DNA from 4 places in the Shewanella oncorhynchi genome. Region 1 is predicted to be linked to each of the others. Evidence: predicted binding sites of a transcription regulator. Region 1 holds the regulator's gene; each other region holds the start of a gene.
The links. The regulator sigma-54, encoded in region 1, starts transcription at its own class of promoters, with help from an activator protein. The targets are predictions, from matches to a motif close to GTTGGCACGNNNNTNGNNT.

Region 2: the regulator sigma-54 is predicted to act here: its motif matches at 1,279-1,297, upstream of RA178_RS18715 (P-II family nitrogen regulator).
Region 3: the regulator sigma-54 is predicted to act here: its motif matches at 1,432-1,450, upstream of RA178_RS15300 (DUF1328 family protein).
Region 4: the regulator sigma-54 is predicted to act here: its motif matches at 1,215-1,233, upstream of RA178_RS07185 (flagellar assembly protein FlgT).

The regions. Positions count from the first base shown of each region.
Region 1 is NZ_CP132914.1:737,753-739,936, forward strand. Features, by position in the region: gene hpf (ribosome hibernation promoting factor) at 1-21, opposite strand, end outside; gene RA178_RS03360 (RNA polymerase factor sigma-54) at 50-1,528, opposite strand; gene lptB (LPS export ABC transporter ATP-binding protein) at 1,636-2,184, opposite strand, start outside.
Region 2 is NZ_CP132914.1:4,209,081-4,211,264, reverse strand. Features, by position in the region: gene nrfA (ammonia-forming nitrite reductase cytochrome c552 subunit) at 1-303, shown strand, start outside; gene RA178_RS18720 (hydrolase) at 458-1,000, opposite strand; gene RA178_RS18715 (P-II family nitrogen regulator) at 1,345-1,683, shown strand; gene RA178_RS18710 (ammonium transporter AmtB) at 1,694-2,184, shown strand, end outside.
Region 3 is NZ_CP132914.1:3,403,467-3,405,650, reverse strand. Features, by position in the region: gene RA178_RS15310 (diacylglycerol kinase family protein) at 1-810, opposite strand, end outside; gene RA178_RS15305 (hypothetical protein) at 955-1,149, opposite strand; gene RA178_RS15300 (DUF1328 family protein) at 1,174-1,350, opposite strand; gene pfaD (eicosapentaenoate synthase subunit PfaD) at 1,706-2,184, opposite strand, start outside.
Region 4 is NZ_CP132914.1:1,584,893-1,587,076, reverse strand. Features, by position in the region: gene RA178_RS07195 (LPP20 family lipoprotein) at 1-404, opposite strand, end outside; gene RA178_RS07190 (FlgO family outer membrane protein) at 401-1,033, opposite strand; gene RA178_RS07185 (flagellar assembly protein FlgT) at 1,314-2,184, shown strand, end outside.

The DNA of each region.
Region 1 (2,184 bases):
TCCACTTAGGTTTATTTGCATAGAAACGTCCTCCGATATCCACTGTAGGTTATAAACTTTTACGCTGATTAGAAGGTGGAATAAGCATAGCCTCTCGGTACTTCGCAATGGTTCTGCGGGCTACGTTGATCCCTTGTTCTGCCAGAAGTTGTGCCATCTTGCTATCGCTTAATGGTTTTTTCTGGTTTTCCGCTGCCACCAGTTTCTTTATAAAGGCTCTGATTGCTGTGGATGAGCACTCACCACCATCGTCAGTACCGACGTGGCTAGAGAAGAAGTATTTTAGTTCAAAAAGTCCCTTAGGGGTATGCATGTATTTTTGAGTTGTGACCCGTGAGATGGTGGACTCATGCATTTCTACCGCTTCGGCAATATCGTTAAGCACCATAGGCTTCATGGCTTCTTCACCGTACTCAAAGAAACCTTGCTGATATTGCACTATGCAATTAGCAACTTTAAGCAAAGTGTCGTTACGGCTTTCTAGACTCTTAATAAACCATTTAGCCTCTTGCAGATGGCCGCGAATAAATTGGCTATCGGCTTGGTTTTTTGTGCTGCGTGCCATAGAAGCATAATGTTGATTTACATTGATTTTGGGCATGCAGTCAGGATTAAGCTCAACGACCCAGCGGCCATTTTTCTTCGACACAGACACATCTGGGATAACGTATTCGTCATTATTGGGCGTGATCAACAAACCTGGGCGAGGATTGAGGGTTTGGATGAGTGCTATACCATCCCTTAATTCATCTTCTTTTAATTTAGTCTTACGCATCAATAACCTAAAATCACGGGCGGCGATCAGATCTAAATGATCTTTGATCAGCATGCGGGCGTTTTCTAGGTTGGGAGTATCAGCGGCGAAATGCGACAGTTGGATCAGCAGGCATTCACTTAAATCGCGTGCAGCAACGCCTATGGGATCAAAATGCTGAATGCGCTTGAGTACGGCTTCGACTTCGTCAAGCTCAACTTCAGGATTGCCCATGGCTTCGAGAATTTCTTCAGTGCTTTGGGTGAGATAGCCCTGATCGTCGATGGCATCAATAATGGCGGTGGCAATGGCTAAATCGGTTTCAGAAAACGGCGTGAGGTTTTTTTGCCATTCTAAGTGTTCGTACAAACCTTCACTGGTCTCACCTTGGAAGGGCATATCGTCTTCACGACTGCCGCCGGGGCCTGAGTTTGGGGAGGCGGTAAACACTTCATCCCATGTGGTGTCCATGGGGAGCTCATCGGGCATGGATTCTTTGGTTAGCGACTCTGCCGTGTCTATGGTGGAGCTGTCTTTTTCTGGTGGCAGAGTGCTAGATTCACTGAAATCCGTATCGGATAGCGTTTGGTTTACAGGGGTTTTAGTGGCGTCGAATTGATCCTCTTCCAGCTCGAGAAGGGGATTAGAATCTAATGCTTGCTGGATCTCTTGCTGCAGTTCTAATGACGACAGTTGCAACAGACGTATAGCCTGTTGTAATTGTGGCGTCATGGTTAACTGTTGACCCAGTTTGAGCTGGAGTGACGCTTTCATGTTACCGCTGATCCCTACGTTATTATTGTTGGATGAGGTCGCTTATTATCATTTTGAGTGAAGCCCAATGGCGGTATAAATTGCCTCCATTGGCTTCGCTCGATTAACTATAGCCTGAATTGTTCACCTAAGTACACAGCCCTAACTTGCTGATTGTCTAAGATCTCTGCTGGAGTTCCTTCGGCAATCAGGTTTCCGTGACTCACAATATAAGCATGTTCACATACATCTAATGTCTCGCGGACATTATGGTCTGTGATCAGTACGCCAAGGCCGCGACTTTTGAGTTGTTCGATAATCTTCTTGATGTCGATAACCGAAATAGGATCGACGCCAGCAAACGGTTCATCGAGCAAAATGAACTTAGGATTAGCGGCTAAAGCCCGCGCAATTTCGACGCGACGACGTTCGCCACCCGACAATGACATGCCTTGGCTGTCACGGATGTGGGTGATATGAAACTCTTCGAGCAGATGTTCTAGTTCTTCTTCTCGTTCTTCATTTTTAAGTTCTTTACGAGTTTGCAGTACGGCCATGATGTTGTCATGAACAGTTAGCTTACGAAAGATACTGGCTTCTTGCGGTAAGTAACCTATGCCTTTGCGGGCACGCAGATGCATAGGATCTGCGGTTAAATCATCATCGTCGATAAAGAT
Region 2 (2,184 bases), 1.6 Mb from region 1:
TGGCGTTGGGATTTAGCGATTGCTTCCCATGGTGTTGCAGCTCACGCACCTGATGAAGCATTGCGTATTCTGGGAACTTCGGTAAGTAAAGCTGCTGATGCTCGTGTGAAGTTAGCGCAATTACTCGGTAAAAAAGGCATCACAGATCCTGTTGCGATTCCTGATATCTCTACTAAAGCTAAAGCACAAGCGGCCTTAGGTATGGACATGAAAAAGATGAATGCTGAGAAAGAAGCATTTAAGAAAGACATATTACCTAAGTGGGATGAAGAAGCGAAAAAACGCGAAGCCACTTATAAGTAGGTTTTAATCAATCGCGGTTGAGTTTTCGATATGAGCTAACCCCTCATGCAAACAAAAGCCCTCGCTGACTCAGCGGGGGCTTTTTTATGGAAAAAATATCGAGTAATGTCAGGCGTTGGTCATGCTGGCTGAAGAAATACCACGGGCTAAATCGCTATTTGATCAGTTTTAATAACGCCCTAAACCGCTCGCCTTGGGCTTGATGTTGTAATTCAAATAATAACGATTCTACGTTAGTTAATAGGGCGCCCCTGGCCGTCATCATTTGGATCCCGAGTTGTTTATTCTCAGCACTGCGTGACGATACGCAATCGGCGACTAAATGCACCGAATATTGCTGCTCGATAAGGTCACAACAGGTTTGGTAAACACACACATGGGTTTCAATACCCGCGAGTATGACGTGTTTGCGATTCGTCTTAGTTAATGCCTTTGCAAACGCGTCACAGTGCCAGCCGCTAAAATGCTGCTTGGCAATGGGTGAGCTGGTTTTCGCAAGTAAGGTTTGCAGCTCAGGGCTAGTTGCTCCGAGTTTATCGGGTAGCTGTTCTAACCACAGTATGGGAATTTCAAATAATTGTGCGCCTTGGATTAAGGTCTGTAGTTGTTGATGCAGCTTGTCACTGTTATCCATGATTTGTGCAAGTTTTCCTTGCACATCGACGATAACGAGAACACATTCTTCTGGTTTTAACATCGGGCCTTCCTTCTGCGCTTGATGATTGTCTTAGTGATGATCTTCGCTTTTGTCTAAGAGCTTGTGTTGTGATGCTCAGATTTCATCTCGATTTACGCTTCCCCCAGTAGACCCTAATTTAACCTTGTTACCAATAGGCCTAAGGTCGAATAGCTGCCGCACTTAAACTGCTCACTAAAAGAGTGCATCGCACCAGTTAGTGCTCGATTATGGTGCGTTTTTAACCTTAAAAAATAGTGTTAAACAATTTAAACCAATAATAATCAATAGATTAAATTGTTGGCCTAATGATTGAATTACCTTTGATACAAGTTAATAACAATCGCGTTTTTTTGGAGGTCAGGATGAAACTAGTCAGCGCTATCATCAAGCCGTTTAAGTTGGATGATGTCCGTGAAGCTATCGCCGGAATTGGTATTGAGGGCATGACGGTGACCGAAGTGAAAGGTTTTGGCCGTCAGAAAGGGCATACAGAGTTGTATCGCGGCGCCGAGTATCAGGTGGATTTTTTGCCAAAAGTAAAACTAGAAATTGCCACTAAGGCTGAAAATCTCGACATGTTGATTGAGGCCATTACCACTGCGGCCCATACGGGGAAAATTGGTGACGGTAAGATCTTCGTCGTTGATTTAGAACATGCTATCCGTATCCGTACGGGTGAACTTGATACTGAAGCGCTATAAGGGGCTGACAATGGAAGAATTAACGAAATTAGGCGGCACAGTCACTGAACTACGCTTTGCACTCGATACCTTTTACTTTTTGATTTCTGGCGCTTTAGTCATGTGGATGGCGGCGGGATTCGCTATGTTAGAAGCGGGTTTAGTTCGCTCTAAAAATACCACTGAAATTTTAACTAAGAACGTTGTGCTGTACGCGATTGCCTGTGTGATGTATCTGTTGGTTGGCTACAACATCATGTATGTGGATAACACTGAAGGTGGCTGGTTACCGTCAATTGGCACCTTAATTGGTTCGCAATCAGCAGATGCGAGCCATGCATTAGAATCTGACTTCTTCTTCCAAGTTGTATTTGTGGCAACGGCGATGTCAATTGTCTCTGGTGCTGTGGCGGAACGGATGAAGTTGTGGGCTTTCTTGTTCTTCTCTGTGGTGATGACAGCGGTTATCTATCCAGTAGAAGGTTATTGGACTTGGGGCCAAGGTTTTATCGCTAAACTGGG
Region 3 (2,184 bases), 2.4 Mb from region 1:
TTTAAGTTCATCTTGGATTTGCTCGCTGTATTCTTGCCATTTCCCGCCACCAGAAACTGGGTTGGCGATAATCCACGCCACTTTGTGGATGTTAATTTTCCCTTGACTAAGCATGCGATCGAGCGCGCGTAATTGCCATTTGTTTAAGCCAGCGGTTTTGCGGATTTGCTTTATCTGTTGCAGTACTTCGGCGAAGTGCTGTTGTTTATCTTTACAAACCAAATAAGCGGCGAGTACCAGCACTGAGCGGCCACGACCCATAGCACAGTGGATGAGTACCTGTTTATTGGCGCGTACTTGGCGGTGCAGCCAGTTAACGGCTTGATTGAGTTGGGCACTGGTCGGTACGCTATGGTCGAGGATGGGAATATTTAAATACTCGATATGATCTTCAAATTGCGACCAATCTAAGCCATCAAATTCAGCGGTGACATCCAGAATGGCAGTGATCTTATTGGCTTTAATCTTTTCCAGATCTGCGGAAAAGAGTCTACAGCCGAGATACAGATGTTCATCAATCCTTTGCATGGGCGGTACTGAATCGTATTTTCTGGCCCAGTGGTTATAGAGTCGACAGCCTAATAAAAAGGGAATAAAACCCCAACGAATATACCAAGGAATAGTGCCATCTTGGCGTTTTCTAAAAATACTGGCGAGATTAAACCAATAGGCGGAACCGACTAAAAACAGTGACAGACTTGTCCATGCACAAATGAAAGTGAGCAGGGGAGAAGTGTCTGTTACTGCAAAATAGGCTAACAATACTGCACCTGCAGTGTACAAATATTTGATGTGGATCTTCGTTAGCATGCAAGTCCTCCAATGCCATTGTTCTTGGTTAAAATCGTTGCACTTGAATGGATAGATGTCGAGATGAGAGATGCAGAAATGAGCGAGTCTAAACCAAAAGGGTGGCAGTAGACGAGTCTATTGCCACCCTAAAGTCAGGTTTGTTTAGCACTTAGTATCTTTAGCTTTAACACCTTCTTTGACTTCTTCACAGGCATCTTCGATGGCGTTACCTGTATCAGTCATTACTTCATCGATTTTTTCGCCCGCGTCTTCGGCTTTGTTATCACTACAGGCCGTTAAACCTAGGGCGAGTAATAATGCGAATGCTGCACTTGTCATCAGGGTAAATGGTTTCATATCTATCTCCTTTTCTAAAAAAAATTATAGTCGCGGTGATTTACCCTTAAGGGCATTGATCAGCAGAGAAATCACTAATAACACAATAAATATGAAGAAAATGATTTTCGCTATTCCCGCTGCTGCGCCAGCAATCCCAGCAAATCCTAACAACCCGGCAATCACGGCAACAACTAGAAATACTAATGTCCAACCTAGCATAATAACCTCCTGCCCTTGTATTAATCCTTCTCATGACCGTTTGTGTCACTTGTAAGGTAACGGCTAATGGCTCTTACTTGATTGCGATCTTAATGCCAACTTTAAAAATTTTAAGTAGTTAATTGATTTTAAATATAATTTAAATCATTTTATTTAAAATGGTGTGAGTGAATTAAAAGAGGGGTAGGCAATTTTTACCTAAGCTTCGGTAAGAGTTTCAGCCTAATACGTTGCATCAAAGACTGTGAGCTGATGTCGTTCATAAGTAAAGACAAATAAAGGCCGACACTGTGAGTTTGTGTCGGCTTGAAGATATTATGATCTTATAATACAAGACGATAGGAGCTAAATACGTTTAAAAACGATTTAATGGTTTCCAGCGCTGCAGGCTAACTGGAATGCTCGCGCCTTGGGATAATAGCAGGTTAATGCGGGATTGATATGCTGCGCCCACCATTAAATGTTTGGCTAAATCCACCGCATTACGGGCCTTATAGTCATCTAAATAACTGCCTTTCGCCCACGCATTAAATGCGCCAAGGGCAGGGCCTGCCCAGATTTGGTAATCCATTTCGCGGCCGACTTCACCTGTGTTCGACCAGCGGCTAGATAGACCCAAATACCAGCGGAAAATCAGTGCCATCTTACGTTTGGGGTTATCCAGCGCGCGCTCGATTTGCTTAGGATCGCGCTCGTTAAAGTGGGCGACTGTGCCCGCCCAAATATCATCGAGTGATGAGCGGAACACTTGCTCTTCGAGCTTTTTACGCTCGTCCGCAGGGATGGCATCAATCGAATCGTAACGGGTGTAGATTTCATACAGCTTATTGGCGC
Region 4 (2,184 bases), 850 kb from region 1:
TGATAAAGCGCCCAAACCTGTGAAAAATCAAGTTCTAACTCAGTGACATAATGCTCGCCTGCTGGATAACTCTTAACGACTCGTGCACCGCGGATCACACCAGAAACTGACGCTTTGACATTATCGTCCGTCAACATCCAATCACTGACACTGCTGTTTGCCGTTATTTTCTGCCCATAAACTTGTTCCGCTAATTCACGATAAGCCACAATTTTTGATGCCTGCATAGCCATCAACACTCTTTGTGATTGCTCTTTAGCCGGTTGAGTCGCTAACGGCGCATATCCTATAGCCGTTAACTTAGGAAAACTCGGCGGCGGCACATCTTCCCATTGCACATATCTATCTTTAGCAGCGCAGCCAGTTAGCATTAGCGCCACAATAACTAAAAGGTAGCGTTTCATTTTCCATCTCCTAAAACACGCACTTCATTCATACCTGGACTCGCCTGACGATATAAGATGCCATTTTGTGACACAATTTGCTCCGAAGGCTGCATGTAGTTTGCCAACTCTTTTTGAGTCACAAAAGTTTGAGATGCCGATACCACGCGATTGTTACTAATGTTCACAATCCGAGTATTGATCGCCATACCATTGGTTACTACGCTCATAGTCGAAACGACAAGATGCTCAACAGGAAGATCTTTCGACAATTTTTGCCAATCTCGCGTCAAAATAAAATCCCCGTCAGATGTGACTCTCAAGCCATCAGCTAAGTTTAAATCCACCACATTAAACTGAAAGCTATGGAGCGATGTCATTAATCCTTGCTGTAACTGTTGCGCTAACGCATTAGTGCCATTCAAATCACCCACTAATACAGGTGTTGCAACTACGATAGGTTGATCAGAACGCAGAGCATCATTTTGCTTAACGAGCTCAGTCACTATTCGCTGTGCTAAATGGTTAATCACTGCCGTTGGCGGCAACCCATTGCCATCCACTAAACTCGGTTTGGGCGGTGTAACCGGTTTAGCTACACATCCACCTAACATTATCAATGTTAAGGGAATAATCACACGCTTTAGCATTGGATTTACCTCATCTATGGGTGCATTGGCAGTCAAGTGACTCACTTTCTAAGCTTCAAATTTTTAATGAGTAACAAAAACCAGCAATCTTTGGACCAATATTAACCTCAGTCCGACAATATTCTTCTATTACGCAGTATATCGACTGTAACAATGGAAACTTTATCAAAAGTTCTCATACTCAGGCACGAAATTTGCTTTATTGACATATTAGATTAAGAGTCAGAAAACTGGCTCGATTGGTAATATCGCCATTAGCTTAGCGATAAGGATTGAATTGATGCACATACCAGGTTCAGCTTCGCTCATCATTTTGAGCCTTTTACTACTTTCTTTGCCCACCAGAGCCGAATGGATAGAAGCCAGCGGAGAAGCAACTATTATCAATGGTAATACAGCTCAAGCAAGGGAAGAAGCAATTAATCAAGCTGTTAGCTATGCGACTTTAAGCACAGGTATTCAAATATCCAGCGAGCAACAAACCTCTAATGGTAACCTCACACAAAATAACTTTGCGATAAATCGCAACGCCCAAGCCATAAACATCCAACTCGTAAGCGAGCAAATTCAGGGAAATAAAATATATGTATCCCTACGCCTCGATCTAAATGATGATCCAACACAACAGTGTCCTAATGGCCAATTAAAGGCCGCTATTTTAATACCTCAAACACAAATAAAAGATCGTTCTCAGCTTAGATATGGACAACTTTCAGGCTTTGAAGAGGTCATTTCAGAGGCGTTAGGGAACACTATAGAAGATTACTCTTCAACTGGCTTTAGTCACATCCATGCTAACGAGCGACTCGATATTGAACAAGACCTAGTGGATATTCGCGGTTATCGACTCCCAAGCTGGCTCAGTGAAATTACCGACAGCCAATATATTCTTCAACCGCAGATCATTGATATATCGATAGAGCCTGTACAACCCACCTTCTTAGGATTTTGGGATGAAGCTCCGCTAAGGCAATTTCAATTCAAACTCAGCCTCTATCATGGGATCAGTGGCGAAGAGGTCTGGAGCAAAAGCTACAGCACATCGGCCCCATGGGAATTTGAAGAACAGGCTATCATTGCTCCCAACAGTAATAGATTCTGGCGTTCCTCCTATGGAAAAAGTATTACTCAATTAATATTGCAAGCTACCC